DNA from 4 places in the Pseudoalteromonas sp. OANN1 genome. Region 4 is predicted to be linked to each of the others. Evidence: predicted binding sites of a transcription regulator. Region 4 holds the regulator's gene; each other region holds the start of a gene.
What was found. The regulator sigma-54, encoded in region 4, starts transcription at its own class of promoters, with help from an activator protein. The targets are predictions, from matches to a motif close to GTTGGCACGNNNNTNGNNT.
Positions count from the first base shown of each region.

Region 1: a site for sigma-54 is predicted at 3,572-3,590, ahead of NH462_RS07740 (flagellar basal body rod protein FlgF). Genes of this name have one in related genera too.
Region 2: a site for sigma-54 is predicted at 4,171-4,189, ahead of NH462_RS16525 (DUF2726 domain-containing protein). Genes of this name have one in related genera too.
Region 3: a site for sigma-54 is predicted at 3,901-3,919, ahead of NH462_RS07525 (FimV/HubP family polar landmark protein). Genes of this name have one in related genera too.

Region 1 covers NZ_JAMXSE010000006.1:161,224-167,477, reverse strand. Annotated here, with positions in the region: gene flgJ (flagellar assembly peptidoglycan hydrolase FlgJ) at 1-37, opposite strand, end outside; gene NH462_RS07755 (flagellar basal body P-ring protein FlgI) at 146-1,246, opposite strand; gene flgH (flagellar basal body L-ring protein FlgH) at 1,266-1,949, opposite strand; gene flgG (flagellar basal-body rod protein FlgG) at 1,966-2,754, opposite strand; gene NH462_RS07740 (flagellar basal body rod protein FlgF) at 2,771-3,535, opposite strand; gene flgE (flagellar hook protein FlgE) at 3,659-5,059, opposite strand; gene NH462_RS07730 (flagellar hook assembly protein FlgD) at 5,101-5,784, opposite strand; gene flgC (flagellar basal body rod protein FlgC) at 5,802-6,233, opposite strand; gene flgB (flagellar basal body rod protein FlgB) at 6,236-6,254, opposite strand, start outside.
Region 2 covers NZ_JAMXSE010000021.1:16,779-23,032, reverse strand. Annotated here, with positions in the region: gene NH462_RS16545 (SIR2 family protein) at 1-151, opposite strand, end outside; partial or broken gene NH462_RS16540 (endonuclease III) at 203-502, shown strand; gene NH462_RS16535 (YncE family protein) at 652-1,647, opposite strand; gene NH462_RS16530 (aminotransferase class V-fold PLP-dependent enzyme) at 1,952-3,856, shown strand; gene NH462_RS16525 (DUF2726 domain-containing protein) at 4,230-4,820, shown strand; gene mtnN (5'-methylthioadenosine/S-adenosylhomocysteine nucleosidase) at 4,929-5,636, shown strand; gene NH462_RS16515 (cobalamin biosynthesis protein) at 5,636-6,254, shown strand, end outside.
Region 3 covers NZ_JAMXSE010000006.1:111,103-117,356, forward strand. Annotated here, with positions in the region: gene fadE (acyl-CoA dehydrogenase FadE) at 1-574, opposite strand, end outside; gene NH462_RS07510 (DUF6419 family natural product biosynthesis protein) at 1,108-1,428, shown strand; gene NH462_RS07515 (4-phosphoerythronate dehydrogenase) at 1,512-2,636, shown strand; gene NH462_RS07520 (aspartate-semialdehyde dehydrogenase) at 2,674-3,690, shown strand; gene NH462_RS07525 (FimV/HubP family polar landmark protein) at 3,980-6,254, shown strand, end outside.
Region 4 covers NZ_JAMXSE010000007.1:162,398-168,651, reverse strand. Annotated here, with positions in the region: gene NH462_RS08600 (HPr family phosphocarrier protein) at 309-578, opposite strand; gene rapZ (RNase adapter RapZ) at 579-1,445, opposite strand; gene ptsN (PTS IIA-like nitrogen regulatory protein PtsN) at 1,438-1,896, opposite strand; gene hpf (ribosome hibernation promoting factor) at 1,898-2,185, opposite strand; gene NH462_RS08580 (RNA polymerase factor sigma-54) at 2,215-3,714, opposite strand; gene lptB (LPS export ABC transporter ATP-binding protein) at 3,761-4,486, opposite strand; gene lptA (lipopolysaccharide transport periplasmic protein LptA) at 4,486-5,028, opposite strand; gene lptC (LPS export ABC transporter periplasmic protein LptC) at 5,018-5,572, opposite strand; gene kdsC (3-deoxy-manno-octulosonate-8-phosphatase KdsC) at 5,569-6,120, opposite strand; gene NH462_RS08555 (KpsF/GutQ family sugar-phosphate isomerase) at 6,120-6,254, opposite strand, start outside.

The DNA of each region.
Region 1 (6,254 bases), on a different contig from region 4:
CAAAAAAGCTTTGATTTTTCAATTGGTCGGTGTTCATACACTCAGCACTGTTTGACGTTAATAACTATACAAATAGAAATGCAAAATCCGAGCCAAAAAAAAGCCCCACAATTGTAGGGCTAACTAGTTGATTAATAATGGAACATCAAATGACGACTAATTGACCATTTATTGCGCCCGCTTCTTTTAGCGCTTCAAGGATCGCCATTAAATCGCCAGGTGCTGCGCCAACTTGGTTGATTGCCCTAACCAAGTCATCAAGGCTCACGCCGGGGTCAAACACAAACGCTCGAGAATCATCCTGGTTTACATCAATAATACTTTGTTGCGTCACTGTTGTTTCGCCATTCGCCAGCGCATTAGGTTGTGACACATTTTGCTGCTCAGCAATTGTTACGGTAAGGCCGCCATGAGTAATTGCCGCAGGCTGCAACTTGACATTTTTGCCGATAACGATAGTGCCAGTGCGCGAGTTAACGATGATCTTCGCAGCGGTATCCGCTGGTTTGAATTCAAGATTCTCTAGCGTAGATAAATATGCAACGCGCTGAGACGGATCTCTTGGTGCAATTACTCGAACTGATGCTGCATCCATAGGTTTTGCACTATTTGGTCCAACAAGGCCATTGATAGTATCGGCCAAGCGTTTTGCGGTAGTAAAATCTGGTCTATTCAAGTTAAAGGTAATGTAATCACCCTGAGTAAACGGGCTTGGAACTGCTCGCTCCACTGTCGCGCCGTTTGCCACCCGACCTACTGTCGGGGTGTTGATCACAACTCGACTCCCGTCGGCACCATCAGCGCCCAAACCACCAACAATCAAGCTACCTTGCGCGATTGCATATACGTTACCATCGACCCCTTTTAGAAAGGTCTGAAGTAAAGTACCACCTCGTAAACTACCAGCACTACCAATAGATGAAACAGTAACGTCAATGGTTTGACCGGGTTTAACAAAAGGTGGTAAGTCAGCATGAACCGCAACAGCTGCAACATTTTTAATTTTTGGCTTTAAGCTTGCGGGCATCGTGATCCCAAAGCTATTCAACATCGCTTTAAAGCTTTGCTCGGTAAATCTGGTTTGCTCACCGGTACCAGGCAAGCCTACAACTAGGCCGTAGCCAACCAGTTGGTTTGAACGAACACCTTCAACCATACTGACGTCTTTAACTCGCTCAGCAGAAGCCAAAGAAGAAAAACTAACCAACGTAATGGCCGCACCGATAAGCAAAATATTCTTAAGCATATTGTTCATTTTCAGCACCTTAAAACGGCATCAGCGCGCTCATAAAGAAACTCGTTAACCAACCTGCACTTTGCACTTCTTGTTGGTCGCCTTTACCTGAGTATTGAATTCTAGCGTTTGCCACTCGATTGGACTCAACAGTGTTATCTGCCGTTACATCCTGAGGTCTTACTAATCCTTCTAAGCGAATAAATTCCTCGCCAGTATTGAGAGTTAACCACTTTTCGCCGCGGATCACTAAATTGCCGTTTGGAAGTACTCGGGTGACGTTTACTGAAATATTACCAAATAGGCTGTTTGACTGATTGGCTTGAGAATCACCAGAGAATGAAGAGCTTGAACTTGCTCCAAATTGTATCGCTTCCTTACCAATATTGATGGCATTGCCACCAAGACCAATAATCGGATCGAGACTAGCATCACTAGATTTATCAAGTTGAGAATTCGCAGCTTTGGTAGCCTGAGTCGTTTCTCTGAGTACGATGGTAATAATATCACCGACTCTTAACGCCTTTTTGTCAGCATAAAGATCATTGGAAAACTGCGTATTAAACAATGATCCTGTTGCTACCATTTGGGCTTGATTATCCTCGGGATAGATAGGTGCATAATACGGATCGTCACGCACCACATTTTTATTTTGTGTTGTACTACATCCAGATAATGCAGCGACCGTTACGATGGCTAAATATAATGCACGCATAATACCCCCTACCCAATTACAACTGTTGATTAATGTAGCTCAGCATCTGATCTACCGTTGAAATCACTTTTGAGTTCATCTCATACACGCGCTGTGTTTCGATTAGATTTACAAGCTCTTCGGTCACATTAACGTTTGACGTCTCAAGTGCGCCTTGCACAATCTTACCTAGCCCTTCAACACTTGGATTACCTTGCACTGGTGCACCACTTACCGCAGTTTCCGTGTACAAGTTTTGTCCAATCGGTTCAAGACCTGATGGGTTAATAAAGTCACTGATCGTCAATTGCCCAATGACAACGTTTTCAGCTTGTCCAGCAACGCGCACTGATACTTCGCCATCTTGAGAGATAGTGATTGACTGTGCATCGTCGGGCACATTCATCTCAGGTAACACAGGAAAACCCGCACCAGAGGTAACTATCCGCCCCTCTTCATCCGTCGTGAATTGACCGTTTCTTGAATACGCGGTTGTGCCATCTGGCATCTGAATCTCAAAAAAGCCCGGACCTTGAATCATCCAATCCAAAGAGTTTTCGGTACTTAACATATTACCTTGAGAAAAATTCTTTTGGTTAGCGACCACTTTGGCACCTGCACCAAGCATTAGGCCTGATGGTAGTTCTGTATCTTGAGAGCTGCGGCCACCTGGTTGATTGATGTTTTGATACAGCAAGTCTTCGAATATCGCCCGACTCTTTTTGTAGCCGACGGTACTGGCGTTCGCCAAGTTGTTCGAAATAACTGAAATATCAGTTTGCTGAGCATCTAAGCCTGTTTTACTTATCCATAATGCCGGATTCATAATCTCTACCTCACTCTTAAACTATGCGTAGGAGCGAAGTGTGTCGCTCATCTATTTCTTCAGCTGTTTTCATCAGCTTAATTTGCATTTCAAATTGTCTTTGATGGTTGATCATATCCACCATCTCATGAACGGGATTGACGTTGGACATCTCTAAGAAGCCACTCATTACTTTTACAGTTGGAGATATTTCACAAAAGCCACAGATCCCATCTTCTAGCTTATCTTCTTTTGGTCTATACAGGCCGTCATTGCCTTTTTGTAGCTTACTATTATCTGCTTCAATAATTTTCAGCCTATCAACCACCTCAAGAAAGTTAGCGGGGGCACCTTGTGGACGCACTTGAATTGAGCCATCGTCACTAAATACCACTTTATCAACGGGAATAGGTAAGACAATAGGCCCACCTTCGCCAATAAGTTGACGCCCGTGAGCTGTGACTAACGCACCGTCATTACGAATGTTAAGCGTGCCGACTTTGGTGTAAGCTTCTTCGCCCGAGGCGTCAACGACGCTGATCCACGACTTATCATCTACTGCAATATCAAGCTCACGGCCAGTTTCAACGATTGCGCCACCGGTCATATTGGTCCCTGGGCGTTCTTGCATAGCAAAAACCCGTGTAGGTAGCCCTTCACCAAACGCCTGCATTGAGCGCGCTTGAGCAAAATCAGCTTTGAAGCCAGTCGTATTGGCATTAGCAAGGTTGTTCGCCTTAAGTGCCACACCACGTAAGCTTTGCTTAGCGCCTGACATTGCGATATACACCATTTTATCCATGACGATGACCTATAAAATTCAAACTTAGTCTAGTTAATGCAAGCACAGTGCCAAAGTGAGGAGATGTTTTTGACGGACATAAAAAAGGCTGCCTTTGTAGCAGCCTTTGGAGGGCATAATATATTATCGGATCTGTAATATATTTTGTTGTAATGTTGAGTTAACCTCAAGCGCTCGAGAGTTCGCTTGGAAGTTACGTTGGGCGCTGATAAGGTCAACTAACTCGTTTGTGAGGTTGACGTTCGATTGCTCTAACGCAGATGAACTAATACCACCGAGAGTACCTGTGTTTGGCTCGCCTGCAAGTGGCTCACCAGAAGATAGGCTCTTCTTCCACTCAGTATTACCAATCGCCTGAAGGCCTTGAGAATTCGGGAAGCGTACTAGCGCGACTTGCCCTAAGAACGTTGAGTCGCCGTTAGTATATGAAGCCACAACTTTACCATCAGTACCAATATCAATACCTGCTAAACGGCCAACGGTCGCACCATCTTGTTCCAATGCTTTGACTTCAAATCGACCTGATGAATATTGCGTTGGTAGCTTTTGAGCAGTATTTGCTTCATCACGCCAGTTAACAACAATATCATTCGGAAAAGTTGCACCGTTATCAAGCAAGTTTGACATACCGATAGTTGGGTCAACTGCATCTTGAGGTCCTGCAAGACTTAAGGGGTTAAATGTCGAGCCAGTATTGTTGTTAAAAACAAGCGGCGTAGCTGAAGGATCGGCAGCCGTCTGAGATGGAATACCGCTAGCATCGAAACGGAACACACTAACTGGCGTATAAGGAACAGGTGGTGTTGCTGCTGGATCAATTTGCTGCGCATTATGGTTAAAAGGCTTATCGTCCATTGTTGCGTAAGTAGACCACTCATTATCCGCTGTTTTTCTGAAGAATAACTGCAATGTATGTGATTCACCCAACGAGTCATATACCGTAATTGCTGTTCTTGAATTATATGAGGCACGTTGCTCAGGATCAAAAGCAATCGTAGGTGGTTGCGCAGTCGCATCTAGGTTAAACGAGGTATAGATTTGCGATGTTGCACGAGGAGAACCTGATGCATCTGGAATTTGAACGGGTGATGTTGTGCTTAAACTCAAAGACGTGGTATCACCTGTAGATGGATCGACTGGAAAGCCTTGCAAGTAATCACCCTTAGCATTCACGATAAAGTTGTCTTTGTTGAGCTTAAATGCACCCGCTCGAGAATAGGTGAAATCTTGTGACTGAAGCGAGTTTGACATGGCAAAATAGCCTTCGCCCTCAATCGCCAAGTCTAGCGAATTCTGCGTGAACTTTAATGAACCTTGGTGAAACTGCTGCGCTACCATGGTAGTTTGTACACCATCACCATTTTTCGTTTTGCCAGAGCTAAAAACCGAAGACGCGTAAACATCAGCAAATTCTGCGCGAGATTCTTTAAAACCCGTCGTATTCACGTTAGCAATGTTATTTGCTGTTACGTCCAAGTCTTTTTGCGCGGCGGCAATACCTGTCAGTGCTATATTGAAACTCATACTCTCACCTCTAAGTTCTTAAGGTTAATTCTTTAAAACTACTATGCTATTTCAGCAATATCAGTTAAGCGCACCGCGCCTTCTTTGGTATTAATGACGATGCCGTTAGCACCATTAACATTAACACTGTCTATATTTCTAAATGTGGCCGAAGGTAAAGTCTGATATTCACCTTCAATCATGCCTTCCGCTTTTATAGTGTATTCACCAGGGGGCATCATCTCGCCATCTTTATTCTTACCATCCCAATCGAATCGCACTGCGCCCACACTTTGTTCGCCAAACTCAAGCGTCTTAACAAGCGCTCCAGATTCATCATAGATACCCACTGATAGATTCTGAACTGGTTCCTGTACAATCACCGAGCCTTTGGTAAGTGCATCGTCGCCATGTTCTAACGTCGTTGATTCGAGTAATGCTTTTTTACCAATCAGCGTTGATGCTTGAAGCGCCGAGTTAGAAGTCATTGATGCAGCCAACGAGTCAAAGTTTTCATTTAACTTTGAGATCCCCTCGGCCATAGTAAAACTTGTCATCTGCGCGATCATTTGATCGTTGTCCGCAGGCTTACTTGGATCTTGGAAAGAGAGCTGTTGAGTAAGCAGCGAGAAGAAATCTTCTTGCGATAGCTCATCTCTGGGCTTTTTCTCCTCGGCCTGTTTTTGCCTATCCCAGTAGAGTGAATCTACACCCGTTGAAGAAGTGGCATTTACATTATTACTCATCAGCTGTTACTCCCAATTTAGCGCTGGCCTAGTTGCAATGTTTTACTAAGCATTTGCTTTGCAGCGTCTGCAACTTGAACATTGGTTTGGTAAGAGCGAGAAGCAGAAATCATGTTTGCCATCTCCTCTACCACATTCACATTCGGTTTATAAATGTAGCCATTTGCGTCAGCACTTGGGTGGTTTGGGTTGTACTCAACTTGAAGCGGCTTGTCGCTCTCAACCACACCTAAGACTTTTACTCCAACTGAAGATCCCGCAACATTATTCTGGGAAGCTGCAGCTTTGGAAAGTTCAGCGGCAAATACAGGGTGTCTAGCGCGATACACAGTATCCTGACTAGAGCTCACTGAGTTTGCGTTCGAGATATTACTTGCGGTGGTGTTAAGTCGCACATTCTGTGCGCTCATTCCTGAACCCGCAATATCGAAAACGTTATATAAACTCATAATTATGCCCCTTGTCCGCCG
Region 2 (6,254 bases), on a different contig from region 4:
CTGCAAAGTTAAGTAGTTCAGGCCAAGATGGAAAAGCTCTACTCCCATCTTTCTTTTCGACAGACATAGAAACACCAGCACCAATTAAAGGAATAACGTCATTGCTAGCTAAGTGTGCTTTTAAAGATTGGGGAATTGAAAGTTCTGCCATGAAAAATCCATATTATTTTATTGCATTAGGAACTATGCCACTGAAAAGCAAAAAAATTCAAGTGCTATTATACTTTCAACCAGACAACTACCTTGCTTATCTTTTGGCTGGCCGACTATTGCTGTAGACACCCATATATTCCGCGTTTCCAACCGCACCAAGTTTGCTATGGGTAAAGATGTGGTGGCCGTCGAGCAAAAGCTGGAAAAGGTTGTACCAAAAGAGTTTAAAGTGGATGTCCACCACTGGCTTATTCTCCATGGCCGCTATGTGTGCACCGCGCGTAAACCTAAATGTGGCAGCTGTATTATTGAAGACTTATGTGAGTTTAAAGAGAAGACTGATAGTTAATCTTTGTTTTAGCATAAGCACAACTTTTATTTATGGTGGTTACCGTGAATTTGTTGTTTCGTAAAATTATCCAAGTGTTCTGGAAACACAGATCGCTGCGTAAAGCAGCTCCTACTTTACGCCACATTCGTATCGACGAGATGGCTAGCCTAAGGCAATACCACTGCTGAATACCCTATTCCATCTGGTCCGTTACCAGTAGGGAGTTCAAATAAGGTTTTGCCAGATACAATATCTATAACAAGGACCTTATTTTTTTGGTAAGCGGATAAAAATAAAGTGCGATCGTCTGGATGGAGGATCACGCCTTTTGGTCCTGTTCCCAGCTCAAACTTTATTTGACGCAGCTTTTCTTTGTGCATTGCATCGATCACATCAAGGGTGTGATTCCTATAGTCTGGGATCACAGCAAGCTGCTCATCGCGGGTAAGTAACACACGGTATGGAAAGCTATAGCCTTTCCATTGCTTAATTATACGCTCATTTGCTACATCAAACACGGTAACTAAGCCATCATCGTTGCTACCAACCCAGAGCTCTGAGCCACTTTTATTTATAGTGATAGCCTCTGGTACTTTTGGCATTGAAATTTTGCGAAGTAAGGCACCTGACTTTACATCTAATTCAGACACTGAATCTGCGCGCATATTTGTGGTGTAAACACGCTCGCTAGACGCCGGCAGCGCCACCATATGAGAGCCTTTTTGCTCTGTTGATATTACTTTATCAATTTTCCCCGACTCTATATCAACGATTACCACACTGTCTGAACCTTCAGACGATACTGCAACGCGTTTTTGGTCTTTTAAAAACAACACGCCATGTGGCCTTGGATAACGAGACAAATCAATGGTTTTTACTTTTTTTGCTTGCCGAACGTCAAAAACACTTAGACTATTGCCACGTGCATAATTAGTGACAACAGCCGTATGCCCGTCGGTACTCATTGCTAATTCATGTGGTCCTCTGCCGGTTGCGAGCGTCAGCTTAATTTTTCGGCTGCTAAGATCGATGAAATCAACCGAGTCCCCCTTTTTATTTACAACAACCAATGTTCCCGACAAGTTATTTGTATCAGCCCATGAAGGGAAGCTGATTAAACACCCAAATAAGAACACATACACAACATAATTAACCAATCTCATTTTGACTCCTTTTGATCTGTTAGCTAGTACTATTGTTTTTATAACTACCGACTGTATTTATCATTGAAAAGCAATCGTAATACAGCCTTCAAAAACACCCTATCCCAAATTTAACTCAGACACGCCTGATACTCGAAACCTTCCTGTTTCCTATGTTGAATCGCACACTTTCCATCACTCGCAACAACTTCCTCGCCTACATCCGTTTTACAATTTCTGGAACATTTTCAAAGTATTGATTTCACAAATCACTGCGCTTTCTTTATGCTAATGAAAGTCTTTAAATTTTAATGCGAATATCATTATGCTACCTGTCCTTCGTATCTTGTTAATAGAACAAGAGCCAGCTGTATTGCAAGCGCTCTCAAGCAATCTGTCAAAAACGATCCCTAACTTTGAGCGAGAGGATGTTCAAATCGATATTATTGAATGCCTCGAACTTTCAAAAGCCTTGGAACATGTCACTGAAGATGGTGATATTCAAGCTGTCGTGCTGAGTTGGGATGTGCACAACAAAAGTGGCGAACAAACCTATAGTCGCTTTATCGAGCAATTAAAAAGTATTCGTCTAGAATTACCGGTTTACGTTATTGGTGATGACACTAAAGGGCTTGAGATAGTCAACGAATCCGAGGAAATCGAGTCTTTCTTCTTTAAAGATGAAGTTATCTCAGATCCTGAAGCCATTTTAGGATATATGATCAACGACTTTGATGACAGAGCCGAGACGCCATTCTGGACGGCGTATCGCAGCTATGTCGGCGAAGCGAACGACTCTTGGCATACTCCGGGTCACAGCGGCGGTTCGAGCTTTAGAAACTCTCCTTATATCAAAGATTTTTATCAATTCTATGGCCGTAATGTATTTGTCGGAGACTTGTCTGTATCGGTTGATTCGTTAGGTTCACTGTCAGACAGCACCAATACCATTGGCCGCGCTCAGGAGTCCGCAGCGGCAACGTTTGAGGTTAAACGCACCTACTTCGTGACCAACGGTTCGTCCACCTCGAATAAAATTATTTTGCAAACCCTCCTTCGCAAGGGCGATAAGGTGATCATCGACCGCAACTGTCATAAGTCTGTGCACTATGGCATTTTGCAATCGGCCAGTTTCCCAATCTATTTGTCGAGTATCTTAAATCCAAAATATGGCATATTTGCACCGCCTTCACTGGCCGATATTAAGCAAGCGATTGAACAAAATACCGATGCAAAACTACTGGTGCTCACAGGCTGTACCTATGATGGTTTGCTGAGCGACCTGAAACAAGTCGTAGAATTTGCTCATCAGCATGGCATCAAAGTCTTTATTGATGAAGCTTGGTTTGCTTACTCGCTATTTCACCCTAGCTTGCGCCATTACTCCGCCATTCATGCAGGTGCCGATTATGTCACCCATTCGGCGCATAAAGTCGTATCGGCATTTTCGCAGGCGTCTTATATCCATATTAATGACCCCGATTTTGATGCTGATTTCTTCCGTGAGATTTACAGTATCTACGCCAGCACCTCGCCCAAATACCAGCTTATTGCGTCTTTGGATGTGTGCCAAAAGCAGCTAGAGATGGAAGGCTATAAGTTACTCAATGCACTGCTGAACCATGTTGCAGAATTCAAACAGCAGATGGCCTCGCTCAAGCATATTAAAGTGCTTGATAAGCAAGACTTTATGAATATATTCCCACATTTTAGTGGCGATAATATGGGGCATGATCCACTTAAAATCCTCATCGATATTAGTGAGCTGCCATACTCATTAAAGGATATTCATAAGTTTCTGCTGGACGAAATTGGGCTGGAGATTGAGAAATATACACACAGTACCATCTTAGTCTTACTAACCTTGGGTGGTACACGCTCAAAGATCATTCGTTTATACAATGCCTTAAAGAAACTTGATGGCGGCAAGGTAAAACTATCGAAGTCAACGCGACGCTCACGCTTACCTGAGAATTTGCCCGCTATTGACCTTGCTTGTATCCCTAGCGATGCCTTCTACGGCGAGCGTGAATCTGTACCTATTAGCAAGAGCAACAACCGTATTTGTGCAGGTTTAGTCACCCCATATCCTCCGGGTATTCCGCTTTTGGTGCCAGGTCAACATATTACCCAAGAGCATATTGAATATCTCAAGGAGCTGGCAGGGCAAGGATTGACCATTCAAGGTAGTTTCGATGGTGAGATCTATGTGCTTAAAGAGGACAAATAACGCGAGCTAATACCAGTTATCTTAATTAAGTGGTCTATTTTGAGGCGAGAAAATCTTGTCGATAACAAGGCAAAAATTTTGCTATTTAGTTGTTCTAAATAAAAAAGTTTTAACGCTGTTAGCGTCAGGTTTACTCCTTCAAATTGAGCAAGTATTAAGGTTAATTGGTATAGTATCATTATCCAGTACTAGGCAGCCATGTTGTAAGATATCGCAGCCTAGTATAATCAACTTCAAGCACTTTATTTTTCTTTCCATATCCCAAATACTGATTCACCGATTTAATGTTAACCCCCCACTAATTTAAGCGTTCTTTTGGCACAGCTATTGCTTATAAAACCACAGATGTCATTTTTTTGATTTGGAGTTTTGTATGGAATTTGCGTTGCTTGCTATTTTGGCTCTAGTGGTCGTTGCTTCCATTGTCGCTTCTAAGTACACCGATGTAGGTGGCAATCCTTATCCGTTTAATCGTAAAGAATCTGTTTTTACCACCGTTGAAGCATCGTTTCTACATTTATTAGAACGTGCCGTTGGCGATAGATATAAAATCGTAAGCCGTATTAAGCTCATTGATGTAATTGAGTGCAAACCGGGGATCTCTCCAAAAGCACGTCGTGCCGCGGTAACTAAAGCTAAGAATAAACAGTTGGATTATGTTTTGGTAGACAAAGAGACACTGAAAATTGTTGCCGCTGTAGACTTAGTCAATAATTCCAATAAAAACGGCCATAAAGCACAAAAAGATTGGTTTGTCAGTGGCGCTCTGGAATCTGCGGGTATTCCACACATTCGCATGAAAATCAAAAGTGGCTACCAAAGTGCTGAAGTTCGTGCGGCAATCTTATTCAAGCTCGGCCAAAAAGTGGAGATGCCAAAGAAAACCAGAAACCGCACCTACAAACCTGCAGTACTGTCACCTTCACAGGCAAAAGCACAGTCAACTCAGTTGGCAGAAATCTAGCAAAACGGGCGTCAGCCCGTTTTTTGTTTTACCTATCAAAACCCCTTTCGTATAATAAAAGCAATTTTGACACTGGGGCTTTCCCCACCACAAATTAGGAATCTTTTGATGAAAGTAGGCATTATCGGCGCAATGGAGCAAGAAGTTACCATTTTGCGTAACACCATGGAAAACCCGCAAACATTGACCAAAGGTGGCTTTACTTTTTATACCGGCAAACTGGCTGGTCTTGATGTAACGCTTGTACAGTCTGGCATTGGTAAAGTGGCAGCAACAGTTGCGACAACTTTGCTGATCGACAACTTTACGCCAGATTGCGTGATCAACACGGGTTCTGCAGGTGGTTTTGAACCATCACTAAACGTCGGCGATGTGGTTATTTCAAATGAAGTACGTCATCACGATGTTGATGTTACTGCATTTGGCTATGAAATTGGTCAAGTTCCACAAATGCCTGCTGCGTTCACTTCGCATGCAAAATTAGTTGAAGCTGCAGAGCAAAGCGTACATGAACTTGAAGGCATTCAAACTATGGTTGGTTTGATCTGTACGGGTGACTCATTTATGTGCGACCCAGTACGCATCGACAAGGCGCGTGCAGACTTCCCTACGATGTTAGCAGTCGAAATGGAAGGTGCGGCAATTGCGCAGGCTTGTCATTCTTTAAACACGCCATTTGTTGTGATCCGCTCGCTATCTGATATCGCCGGCAAAGAATCACCGCAATCATTCGAAGAGTATCTAGAAGTCGCTTCTGTAAACTCTTCTAAGATGGTGATGGCACTACTTAATAAGCTGGATAAGGTTACGCTTTAGTGCTCGACAGCTTGCTTCAGGCCCATGAGGGCCTGATCATTTTCTTACTGGCGATTTTTGCCAGCCTAGGGGTAAGGTTATCAACACTTTATCACCCTAATCTTATTCTTAGCCTTGTTTTTAAAGCCATTGCCGAAAGAGTTTATCGCCCCAAAGCGGCTTCTAGTTATCAACTTTTATCCGGCACACTCGGCTTCCTCCTACCAATATTAACTATCACTGTATTAACTCATGCGATTATTAGCTTTGCTTTTTATCCTAATTGGCTCGGTGGGCTGGTGTTGTTTTTATGCTTAGATATTAGCCATGAAAGCCGTGCTAAGCGTATTTCCGCATTGATAAAATCAAAGCAAAAAGTAACCGCAAGAGCCGTGTTGCAAGGAATGGTAGCAAGAGATGTAGAGAAGCTAACAGAGCTTGGTATTTGTAAAGCCGCCATAGATAGCACCGCATTAAATACCTTGCGCCATTTTTTTGTCATTGCTTTACTGTATCTAGCAGCAGGTCCCTATCTCGCGCTATTTTATAAACTATTACTACTGTGTGACCACGCTTGGCGGCAAGTAATGCTCCCCTCAAGCCGTTTTATGGCAAGTCTTTCCCGCATGATTTGGCTCG
Region 3 (6,254 bases), on a different contig from region 4:
TGGTAAGCTTTTGTAGTACACAAGATTGCGCGTAAGCTGAAAACTCAAGACCACCGTATTGCTTTTTGATGATCATCGCAAAGAACTTGTTGTCTTTTAAGTATTGCCACACGTCTTGCGGTAAGTCAGTCAGCTCGTGTGTTGCTTCCCAATCGTTAAGCATGGCACACACTTCTTCCACCGGACCATCCAAAAACGCTTGTTCTTCAACGCTCAAACGCGGCTTTGGAAACTGATGAAGTTTATCCCAGTTTGGGTTACCACAAAATAGATCGGCTTCCCACCAAGTAGTACCTGCATCAATCGCTGACTTCTCGGTTTCTGACATTGTTGGCGTAACTTTTTTGAACGCTTTAAATGCCGGAGCCACGATGTACTGCTGACGCAGGTTCGTTACTGAAAGCGGAATAACAATCGCTAAGAAAACTAACCAAGATATAATGCCAAATGCACCAGCAAAGGTGCCAACTAGCATTGTAACTGCTGCAATACCTAGAGCGGTATTCCAGCTTGCGCGATGATAGCTTGCTGCGCTGAGCAAGGCTAACAATGCGAGAACAAATATAAGTGTCATGTTGTTCTTCCTTATAAGAGGTCTGACCACCAAGCTAGACTAGCTGGTTAACGCTGATATTTCAAGCGTCTTCATACCCTGTATGCGAATTAGTTGATGCCTTGTTGTGACATATTATTTACGTTTTGTACTTAATCTGAGTGTTAAATGAGTCATGCTTCTTATGTCAGTAATTTAAAAGTTATTGATTACACCCCCAGCTATAACCTGAGAGAATTTTCAACGCTATTAATTACTGATCGATATTTAAGTGTAATGAACGTAGTGCAATATGACGAAAATGCACATGAAATTTCTTTCAGAGAAGTTCGTTATCTGTGCATTATAATTGCCAAAACTTCATGTCTGATTTGCATTGAAATACACGTTAATGTTTCTACAATTGGGTTAAGCATAGCCACGAAATGGTGCTTTTAAGAATTGCTAAGGAGTAGCAAATGCAGTCCATTTTTTTGGTCGCTATGTGAGTTAGGATTCACCGCCACGCCCTAGTGTAGCGGTTGATATAGCTGTCCACGTTAAGGAGAAACAAGATGCAGCAGAGTATTTTTTATCTAGTCACTATTTTGGCCTTCACGGCTATGTTGTCGGCCTTTCACCTCTTTCCTGAAGCGGTAATTTTTAATGTTTTTAGCAGCTTGTTTGCCGCATTACTTGGCTACCGTGCTTATACCCGTTGGGCTTTATTATTGTGTTGTATTAATGTGTTGGCCATGACGTTTTGTCCTTTACTTGATTCAGGAGGTTGGTTAAGTCTTAAGGGAGCGGTCGTTTTTGTATGCTGTGTGATGTTTTTCGCAATAGCCTTTGGTTGCAATAAAACGGTGACACAAAATAAAAGGTTTTATTATTAGTCGCCTACCTTGCCATGTTAAACTCGACTCAGGCGATGTGTTATCGCCTGAGTACTCGAGACAATAGGTGATAGGAAACCCGCATGCGAATATTAGCCGATCAAAATATGCCCTTAGTTGAGTCATTCTTCTGTGAAATTGGTGAGGTAACTCGGTTTGATGGCCGTAACCTTCAACCTGATGAGCTAAAAAATGTCGATATTCTGTTGACTCGTTCAGTCACTAAGGTCAACAAGGCCCTGTTAGTAAAAGCCGATAAACTGAAATTTGTGGGGACTGCGACAATAGGGATTGATCATATTGATACCTCGTTGCTGGACAGCGCCAATATCTCGTTTAGCAGCGCACCGGGTTGTAATGCGATAGCTGTTGCCGAGTACGTGATAAGCGCTTTACTTGCGTACGCACAAGAAACCTCCACGCCACTTCAAGATAAAACGATTGCCATCATTGGTGTTGGTAATATTGGCGCGTGTTTGGCATCAAAGCTTAAAGGGCTTGGTCTTACGATACTATTGTGTGACCCCGTAAGGCAGCAAGCGGGGACACTGGATTCACATGTAGCCATAGATGAAGCCTTAGCGCGCGCGGATATCGTGACATTTCACGTTCCATTAGTTAAGCAGGGCCCGCATAAAACGGTTCACCTACTTGATGCACCGCGGATAGCGGCATTAAAGCCGGGTACGGTGATAATCAATGCAAGCCGTGGAGATGTTATCGATAATCAAGCGCTTTTGCACGCGGTAGAGAAGGGGCAAACGCTTGAGCTGATCTTAGACGTTTGGGAAAATGAGCCGAATATTTTGCAGCCATTATTGCAATATACTCGTTTTGCCTCTGTACATATTGCCGGCCATACGCTAGAAGGCAAGGCACGAGGCACGCAAATGTTATACGAAGCCGTATGCCGAGAGTTCGATTTACCAGCCAACAAAACGATTAGTGATTTTCTCCCTAAGCCAAGTGTCACTGGCTGCCAATTGCAAAGCACAGCCAACGAGCAGGATATTGTCAACTTAGCGCATCTTGTTTACGACATTCGTCGCGATGATGGCATCATGAGAAAACAGCTAAACACATTAGGCTTTGATACCTTGCGTAAGGCATATCCCGTGCGTCGAGAATTTAGTACAATTGCAGTCAATAATGACTCACCAATCAGTGAAAAGCTTTACCAACTTGGCTTTTCTGAGCACAAGAGTTAAGTGCAATGGTTGGTATATTACAGAATGAGGAAAAATAATGTCGCAAAAATATAATGTTGCGGTACTTGGTGCAACAGGTCTTGTTGGCAAGCAAATTATCGAATTACTAGCGGAACGAAAATTTCCTGTAGACACATTGTACCCACTCGCGAGTAGCCGAAGCGCGGGTGAAGAAATTGACTTTATGGGTGAAAAAATCGAAGTTCTGGATGTTGAAGAATTCGATTTTTCTAATGCCCATATCGGTTTGTTTTCAGCGGGTGGTGCCGTGTCAGAGAAATATGCACCAATCGCCGCTGAAGCTGGCTGCATTGTGATAGATAACACCTCACATTTCAGATACGACTTTGATATTCCATTAGTAGTTCCTGAGGTGAATAAAGACAGTCTTGCAGATTTTAGAAATCGTAACATCATTGCTAATCCAAACTGCTCTACAATCCAAATGCTAGTGGCACTTAAACCAATTTATGATGCCTATGGCATTGACAGAATTAATGTCTCAACTTACCAAGCGGTATCTGGCGCAGGTAAAGAAGCGGTAGATGAGTTGGCTAAGCAAACTGCAAACTTAATGAATGCAAGACCGATGGAAAACGAAGTATTTAGCAAACAAATCGCTTTTAATGTCATTCCTCAAATTGATGCGTTCCAAGAAAATGGTTACACCAAAGAAGAAATGAAGATGGTGTGGGAAACGCAAAAAATCTTGGGCGATTCGAGTGTTTTGGTTAACCCGACTGCGGTTCGCGTTCCTGTGTTTTTCGGTCATGCTGAAGCCATTCATCTTGAAACGCGCATGCCTTATGATCTTGAACATGTTAAGCAGTTACTTGCTGATGCGCCGGGTGTTGAGCTAATTGAAGACGAAAATGATTACCCAACACCGGTAAGTGATGCAAGTGGTAACGATACCGTCTATGTAGGTCGTGTAAGGCAAGATATTTCACATCCACTAGGCTTAAACTTATGGGTGGTATCAGACAACACTAGAAAAGGTGCCGCAACAAATAGCATCCAAATTGCAGAAGCCCTGATAGAAAGCTATCTATAAGTACCCATTGATATCGCAAAGTAAGCAGAGTTTTGCTTACTTTTCCGCGCTATAACGGCAAACTTCTGCCAAGAAGTTTGCCGTTAAGTCAAATACTTGACTATTCTTCACCTATATCAGCTATTCCAAAATCAGTAAAAAGCATTATAACCATGTTAACTTTCAATACGTTGCAATGGATATTCCAACATATCTGGTTTATAGTTTGCATTTGGAATAGAGCTTGCTTCAAAGCCATAATAATAAAACGTCGTTTAACGGGTGTTAAACATTTGAGTAAAGGATCGGCATGCGCGGTTTAGCCTTATTTAGTATCTTTGTATTCGCACTGATTGCCACACCAGTATATACCCAAGAGGGGGTAGTGCTAAAAGGCCCTAAAGGGGTTGATTATGGGGCTCAAGGTCGGTCAATAGGGCCTATCAGACCCACTGATACATTGTGGCGTATAGCACAAAAAGTGCGACCAGATGACTCGGTCACCATTTATCAGGTGATGAAGGCGCTTTACGATAAAAATCCTAATTCATTTCTAGATAAAAACCTCAACCATATGCAGGATGGGGCGTATTTACGTATTCCTACCATCAATGAAATTCGCAGTGTTAACCCTGAGTTGGCAAAGCAAAAGTCGGATCAAGATGACAAACTTTGGGAAATGAAGCGTAAGGGATTATTGAATCCAAATGCAATAAACGAAGCCGAAAAAAAGGTTACACAAGCTCGTAAAGTCGATGTAGAAGAAGCAAAAGAAGACCTGACTAATCAACTGCGCTCTTTAAAAATGGAACAGGACATGCGCCTGATGGACTTACAAAAAGAGTTCAAATCCTCGGTGCGTAATGTTGAAGAAATCCTATCCGAAAACAATAAATTAAAACAGCAGCTCGGCGCTATTTCTACTGAACTTCAAACGGTTCGTACCCAACTTGGTAAAGACAGCGAAATCCAGCAACAGCTCAAGGCTGTTATTGACTTGCAAAATGAAATGATTGATCAGCAGGCAGCTCAGGCAAAAGCGCAAGAAAGTAGCGAGTTAAGCACATTCTTTAGCTCACCAGCTGGCATTGCGTTACTTGCCACATTACCGGCACTACTGGCAATTGCTGGATTCGTTATGTTTCTACGCCGAAGAAATCAATCTCAAGCGTCGACAGATGACGACGATTTTCTTCCGCAAACACCATCTGTGGCTGCAGGCGCTGCGGCGGCGGGAGCTGCAACCGCTGCGACTGCATTTGACCCTGAGCCAGACCCACTTGATATCGGAATGGGCGACGATGAAGACGCACTGGGCGCAAGCGTACAGTTAGATGACGATATCTTACCTGAAGACGATGAAATTACCTTTGACTCACTTGATGACGACTTCGATGAAGGAAGTGATACGTTAGACCAAGATGAATTAGATAGCTTACTAAATGAAGATATTTCGTTTGATGATGATCATGATGAAGACTTTATGCAACAGAGCTTTGACGAGACTGGTGATGAAGTTTCGCTTGATGTTGATGATGGCCAAGATATTTTAAGTGACAGCGATCTTGATGATTTGTTCAATGAGTCTCAAGATGAAGAAATTGATGTTAGTGATGATGCCCTTGCAGCCCTGAGCGAGGAACTCGCTGATGAGCAAGCTGGTGCTGTTGCAAACGATGATGATATCGATTCAATTCTTGACGGTGCGCTAGATGAAGAGCCCGAATTTAGCGGCAATTTTGATAGTGAGAGCTTAGTCGATGCCGATGATATCGATGCGCTACTTGATGCCTCTCAAGATGCTGACGATGATGCATTGCCTGATTTTGAGGAACCAAGCACTGAGCTTGCGGGTGATGATATTGATGCCCTGTTAAATGAAGTGCAAGACGATACGTTAGCTGAAATTAACGAAGAGTCAGATATGCTCGACGGTGATGATATCGATGCTTTATTGGATGAAGCGCAGGAAGATACGTTGCCGGAATTAGAGGAAGAATCCGGTGATCTTGCTGGTGATGATATTGATGCTTTATTAGATGAAGCGCAGGAAGATACGTTACCGGAATTAGAAGAAGAGCCTAGTGATCTTGCTGATGACGATATTGATGCTTTATTGGATGAAGCACAGGACGATACGTTGCCGGAATTAGAAGACGAGTCCGATGATCTAGCTGGTGATGATATCGATGCTTTATTGGATGAAGCGCAAGAAGATACGTTGCCGGAACCGGAAGAAGAGTCCGATGATCTAGCTGGTGATGATATTGATGCTTTATTGGATGAAGCGCAAGAAGATACGTTGCCGGAACCGGAAGAAGAGTCCGATGATCTAGCTGGCGATGATATTGATGCTTTATTGGATGAAGCACAGGACGATACGTTGCCGGAATTAGAAGACGAGTCCGATGATCTAGCTGGTGATGATATCGATGCTTTATTGGATGAAGCGCAAGAAGATACGTTGCCGGAACCGGAAGAAGAGTCCGATGATCTAGCTGGCGATGATATTGATGCTTTATTGGATGAAGCGCAAGAAGATACGTTGCCGGAACCGGAAGAAGAGTCCGATGATCTAGCTGGCG
Region 4 (6,254 bases):
TTCCTTGTTTAGCCAGCAAGTTTTAGGGAAAACAAGGCGAATTTACGCACCAATAGCTGGCTATTGGAAGTGAATTCAACGCAGTTAGCGCTAAAACTTGCTGCTAGAAAGGCATTAATTATCCGCAGCTCAGGTTATTTAGTTGTTCTAAATGAAAAATTTTTAACACAGTCAGCGTCAGATTTGCTCCTTCAAATTGAGCAAGTATTAAGACTAATTGGTATTATACCAGTCTGGTTACGGAGGGGGAGATTAGCAGGGAATAAATGAATCGGGCCTTAGTGCTATCTGGGCGCTAGTAACCCAAGTTACTCGGATTCATTAAATTTATTTTCTATTAGTCCACCAATGGCGTCTAGTGCATACTGAGCATCGGGACCTTCACAAACCACTCGTACTTCTTTTCCTTGGCTGCTTTCAAGTAACAACAGCGCTAGTACGCTGTCAGCAGCAGCACTTTTGTCTCCTTGATATAAGGTCACTTCGGCATCAAATTGGGTCGCTAATTGCGCAAGAACCGTCGCTGCTCGAGCGTGCAGGCCGAGCTTGTTCTGGATTAAAAACGTATCTTCTAACATTTAACCCTCTTGCTCACGGTGGCGAATTTTGACGTTGGGATGGGTTTTTGCAAATCGCTCGCCAATGGTTTGCGCTAAGTATACCGAGCGATGTTGTCCACCAGTACATCCTATTGCGATCGTTAGATAACTGCGATTATTACGCTCTAAGTGTGGTAACCAAGTTTGTACAAAGGTTTGGATCTGCCAAGTAAACTTTTGCACGATGCTGTGACTCGACAAATAGTCTTTGACTGGCTGATCTAGGCCAGTTAGCGGCTTAAGCTCAGGCTCCCAATGTGGGTTGGGCAAAAAGCGCGCATCAAAAACGTAATCCGCTTGTTTTGGGATGCCGTGTTTAAAGCCGAAAGATTCAAAGGTAATAATGAGTTGTTTGTCTTTCTTACCTAAGATTTTTTCGCGGATATCTTCCGCAAGTTGATGAACGCTCAGGCCTGTAGTATCAATGAGAAAATCAGCGCGTGTGATCAACACGTCTAACAATTCCCGTTCTTTCTTTATCGCAACATCTAATGGAAGATTATGTAGTGAAAGAGGGTGCAAACGGCGTGTTTCTGAGAAGCGTTTTATCAGGGTTTGATCGTCACTGTCTAAATAAAACAGGGTAGGTTTGGCGAAACCAGGCAAGTATTCAAGAATGTCATTAAACTCGTCCTGTTCTTTAGGCAAGTTTCTAACATCAATACTGACTGCAATTTTATTATAATTGTCGGAAACGCTGCGGACTAAAGACGGCAGTAAATTGACTGGAATGTTATCTACACAATAGTAGCCTAAGTCTTCCAATACTCGAAGCGCTACAGATTTACCAGAGCCTGAGCGGCCACTGATAATGATAAGCTCGAGTCCTTTTTCTTCATCACTCATCAAGTTCACCTTGGATCACTGCATATAACTCGTCATCACTTTTTGCTTGCCTAAGCATTTTGCAAAAAGACTTGTCTCTGAGTGTATCAGCAATCGCCGCTAAGGTCTTCAGGTGCTGTTGATTATCACCTTCGGGTACGATGAACGCGACAAAAATATCGACAGGCTGCTTATCTATGGCTTCAAACTGGATCCCTTGCTCGCTAACAAGCACCATTGCAAGGATTTTATCCAAACCTTCAAGTCTACCATGAGGAATGGCAATACCTTTACCGATCCCTGTGCTGCCTAATTTCTCTCGCGCCATTAAAGCGTCTAAGATAGCATGCTGACTGGTATTTGGAATTTGGCTATGAGCCAGTTCGCTGATGTATTCTAAAATACGTTTTTTGCTATTAAAAAGGACCGCAGCTTTACTGCAGTCCTTGTTCACCAATTCACTTAATTTCATCTTAGTGTCGAGTGAGCTTCTCTTTGTGTTTAATAACTTGACGATCTAGCTTGTCGATAAGGCCATCAATTGCGGCATACATATCTTGATGCTCTGTTGATGCAAATAGCTCGCCGCCGTTTACGTGTAATGTTGCTTCTGCTTTTTGTACTAGCTTCTCGACATCAAGGATCACATGCACGTTATTGATATGATCAAAGTGCCTTTCTAGCTTCGCAAACTTGTTGGTGACATAGTCTCTTAATGAGTCAGTAATTTCTACATGGCGACCAGTTAGATTTAGTTGCATAAGCATTTTTCCTTCTTGGTTTTTACGTCTTATATCAAGCTTTTACGCTGATTTGACGGTGGAATGGCTAGGGATTCACGATATTTTGCAATCGTACGTCTCGCTACCTTAATTCCTTGCTCAGCTAAGATATCTGCAATTTTGCTGTCACTCAATGGTTTCGCGGTATTTTCTGCAGCTATCAGCTTTTTGATAAGTGCTCTAATTGCTGTAGAAGAGCACTCACCTCCATTTTCTGTACTTACATGGCTAGAGAAGAAGTACTTCAGCTCAAATATTCCCCGAGGTGTATGCATGTATTTTTGTGTTGTCACACGGGAAATTGTGGACTCATGCATCTCAACCATTTCAGCAACATCATTTAGCACCATAGGGCGCATTGCTTCGGGGCCATGTTCAAAGAATGCCTGTTGTTGTTGCACAATGCAATTGGTAACTTTTAATAAAGTATCATTTCGGCTTTCTAAGCTTTTAATAAACCACTTCGCTTCTTGTAAATGTGAGCGAATAAACTGACTATCTGTACTGGATTTCGCTGTTCTAGACATCGCAGCATAATGGTCGTTTACTTTTATTTTAGGCATAGCATCAGGATTTAGCTCTACGACCCAACGACCTTTTACTTTTTTCACCGATACGTCAGGGATCACATATTCAGGCTCTTCATGAATAATGCTTGCCGCTGGTTTTGGGTTAAGACTATGAATTAACGTCATGACCTCTTTGAGATCGGCTTCTTTAAGGCGTGTTTTCTTAGTCAAAGTTCGATAGTCACGGCTGGCAAGCAAGTCGATATGCTCTGTCAGGATCATTTTCGTTTCGGCAATCCATGGCGTATCTGGGGCGAATTGATTTAGCTGAATACACAAGCATTCTTGTAAACTACGCGCTGCGATACCGACAGGATCGAAAAGCTGAATACGTTTGAGCACGGCTTCGACTTCATCCAGCTCAATAGGCTCTTCGCTACTCTCATCATTAATGCTTTCTAAAATGTCTTCGCAAGACAGTGTTAAAATGCCTGACAGGTCGACCGCTTCAATAATCGCAATCGCAATCGCTCTATCTGTTGGACTAAATGGTGTCAGCTCAAGTTGCCACATGAGATAGTCGTGGAGAGATTCAGAGGTTTCCCCTTGATAAACATTATCGTCATCGGGAAGTGGGCCTGAGCTTGCAGCGGGCGCTGCACTCATATACTCGTCCCAAGTGACATCCATGGCGAGGTCATCGCTCACCGTGTCTTTGCTCATGGCTGTATCTGAGTCTATCTCATAGTCACTAACCTGCACTTCATCGCTTGAATCTTGATTGTCGTCAGCACTGCTCTTTTCTTGACTGTGTTGGTCAGTGTTTTCGCCGTCAGTATTATCACCTTCTTCCACTTCCAACAATGGATTGCTGTCTAATGCTTCTTGTATTTCTTGTTGCAGATCCAATGTACTAAGCTGCAGCAAGCGAATGGCTTGTTGCAGTTGTGGAGTCATTGTAAGTTGCTGCCCCATGCGCAGCTGTAATGATTGCCTCATGTATCTCTAACAATCCTTTTTAACAGTTATTAATACTACGTCTTAACTATAGCTTGAATTGTTCGCCTAGGTAGACATCTCTTACGGTTTGATCTGCCAAAACATGTTCTGGCGTGCCTGCAGCGATTAACTCACCATGTGAAACGATGTAGGCTTTTTCACATACGTCCAGTGTTTCTCTAACGTTATGATCGGTGATTAGCACACCGATACCGCGGTTTTTTAGGTGCTCTATGATTGTCTTTATATCTAACACCGAAATAGGATCAACACCAGCAAAAGGTTCATCTAACAGGATAAACTTAGGGTTAGCGGCTAAAGCGCGAGCAATTTCTACGCGTCTTCTTTCGCCTCCCGACAATGCCATGCCCTGTGAGTCGCGAATGTGTTGGATATTAAACTCATCCAGTAACTCGTTTAGTTCAGCTTCTCTTTCAACTTTAGATAAGTCTTTTCGAGTTTCTAAAATCGCCATCAAATTTTGATAGACCGTGAGTTTTCTAAAGATCGAAGACTCTTGCGGTAGATAACCAATACCAAGTCGCGCGCGGCTGTGCATTGGTAGCAAAGTGATATCTTCGTCATCAATCTGAATAAAACCTTTGTCGCTTGGTACTAACCCTACAATCATATAAAAGGTCGTGGTTTTACCTGCGCCATTCGGGCCCAATAAGCCTACAATGCTGCCAGCTTGAACACTTAAGCCAACATTTTTGACGACCTGGCGGCCTTTATAACTCTTTGCTAGACCAGTTGCTTTGAGCTCGCTCATTAATTGTTACCTTCTTCCTGCGCTTTTTTATCTTTTGCGTCTTTTTTGTCATCAACAGGAACAAGGATGGTTCTTACACGGGAATCTTCTTGGTCTGAGCGCTCAGCACTGATCAGTTGCTTTTCAATGTCATAGGTGATGACCTGAGCATTGATTTTTTGCCCAGTTTGATTGATTTCCGCATCGCCAGAAATGACTAAGGTGCCTTTCGCAACGTCGTAGCGAATTTCGTTTGCTTTGGCTTCTAGCAAATTACCATCAGGTTGACGTTCGCTGAAAATAGCTGGGCTGCCAGTTGCAACAAGCAGTTGCTTGTTAGTACCAAGCTCCGCGCGGCGATGGACTTCTAGGCGATCGGCATTTATTTTTCTGTTGCCATGAATAATAACAACATTCTGTTCAAAAATACCGATGTTGCTTTGCAGTTGAGCTTGCTGACGGCCAGCATCAATAATGACTTCATTTTGTTCTGCAGCAATTACTAGAGTAGAACTTGCAAGCAAGCCGATGAAAACTAGTTTGTTAATGATTTTACTGGTCATAATAAATTGTCTTTGTGTGGTTGATGAGTTCGATCACTTGCTTTTGTAGATCCGCATGCAGTCCTTTACCCGTGATCCTAAGACTAGGACCCGTGATAACGACAGGGTGTTCCGACTTCATCAATTTTTGCTTAATTTCAACTCTTACATTATCGGCATTGATATCGGTGATCATGGCGTTAGGCGTTAAATTCTTTGCCAGCACATTGCCCTCTAATATCAAGGTATTATTTTCGTATAGTGTTGCTTCTAATGCACTTATTTGCCAATTTTGCTCACCGTTATATAAGGTGAAAATGGGCTTTTCAAAGTGACTAAAGCCAAGATCTTGATACAACTCCATCTTATCAGCAGTTACCTGATAGTTTAATAAGCCATTTTCACTATAGGTCGTTTGCTGAAGTGTGGTTGCAACATAATCGGGCTTAGCTAACGGTTCATCTTCTTTTGCTGAGTCCACCTCTGATGGATTAAACATGGGCGACCACATCCATACCATTATTGAAGCGAAAACAATGAGTAAGATGACACGCAATACGGTCATGTACTTGATCCTTTGGAAGTCAATAAGTGATTTTGGCTGAGCATTAGAAGATCAGTCAGTTCTCTCACAGCACCAAAACCACCAGGCATCAAAGTGGTGTAGTGGGCGATACGTTTGACAAGAGGATGTGCATCATTGACGGCAACGGCAAAACCGACCTGTTCCATTACGGGTAGGTCTGGACCATCATCACCAATATATGCAATTTCGTCATCACTAAGGTTGAGCTTAGTCTTCAATTCATCATATGCCACTAACTTGTTTTCTTGGCCTTGGTAAATATAAGTTACATTTAAACTAGTCATGCGTTGCTGAACTATTTGTGAATGTCTACCTGTGATAACGGCGACTTCGATACCACTATCAATCAAGGCTTTAATACCAAACCCGTCTTTGGTATTAAATGCTTTCAGTTCTTCACCATTGTTACCAAGGTATATACGTCCATCTGAGAATACGCCATCAATATCGCAAATCAATAATTTGATTTGTTTTGCTTTTTCCCAAGCTTCAGTTGAAATCGTCTGATATAAATCTTCAAATTGCATTACAGCACCCCCGCTCTAAGTAAATCTTGCGTATTCAAGGCGCCAACCGGTATGTTGTTTTTGTTTACCACAATCAAGCCATTAATTCGTTTGGTTTCCATGATATTGAGTACCTCTGCTGCGAGCATATCGGC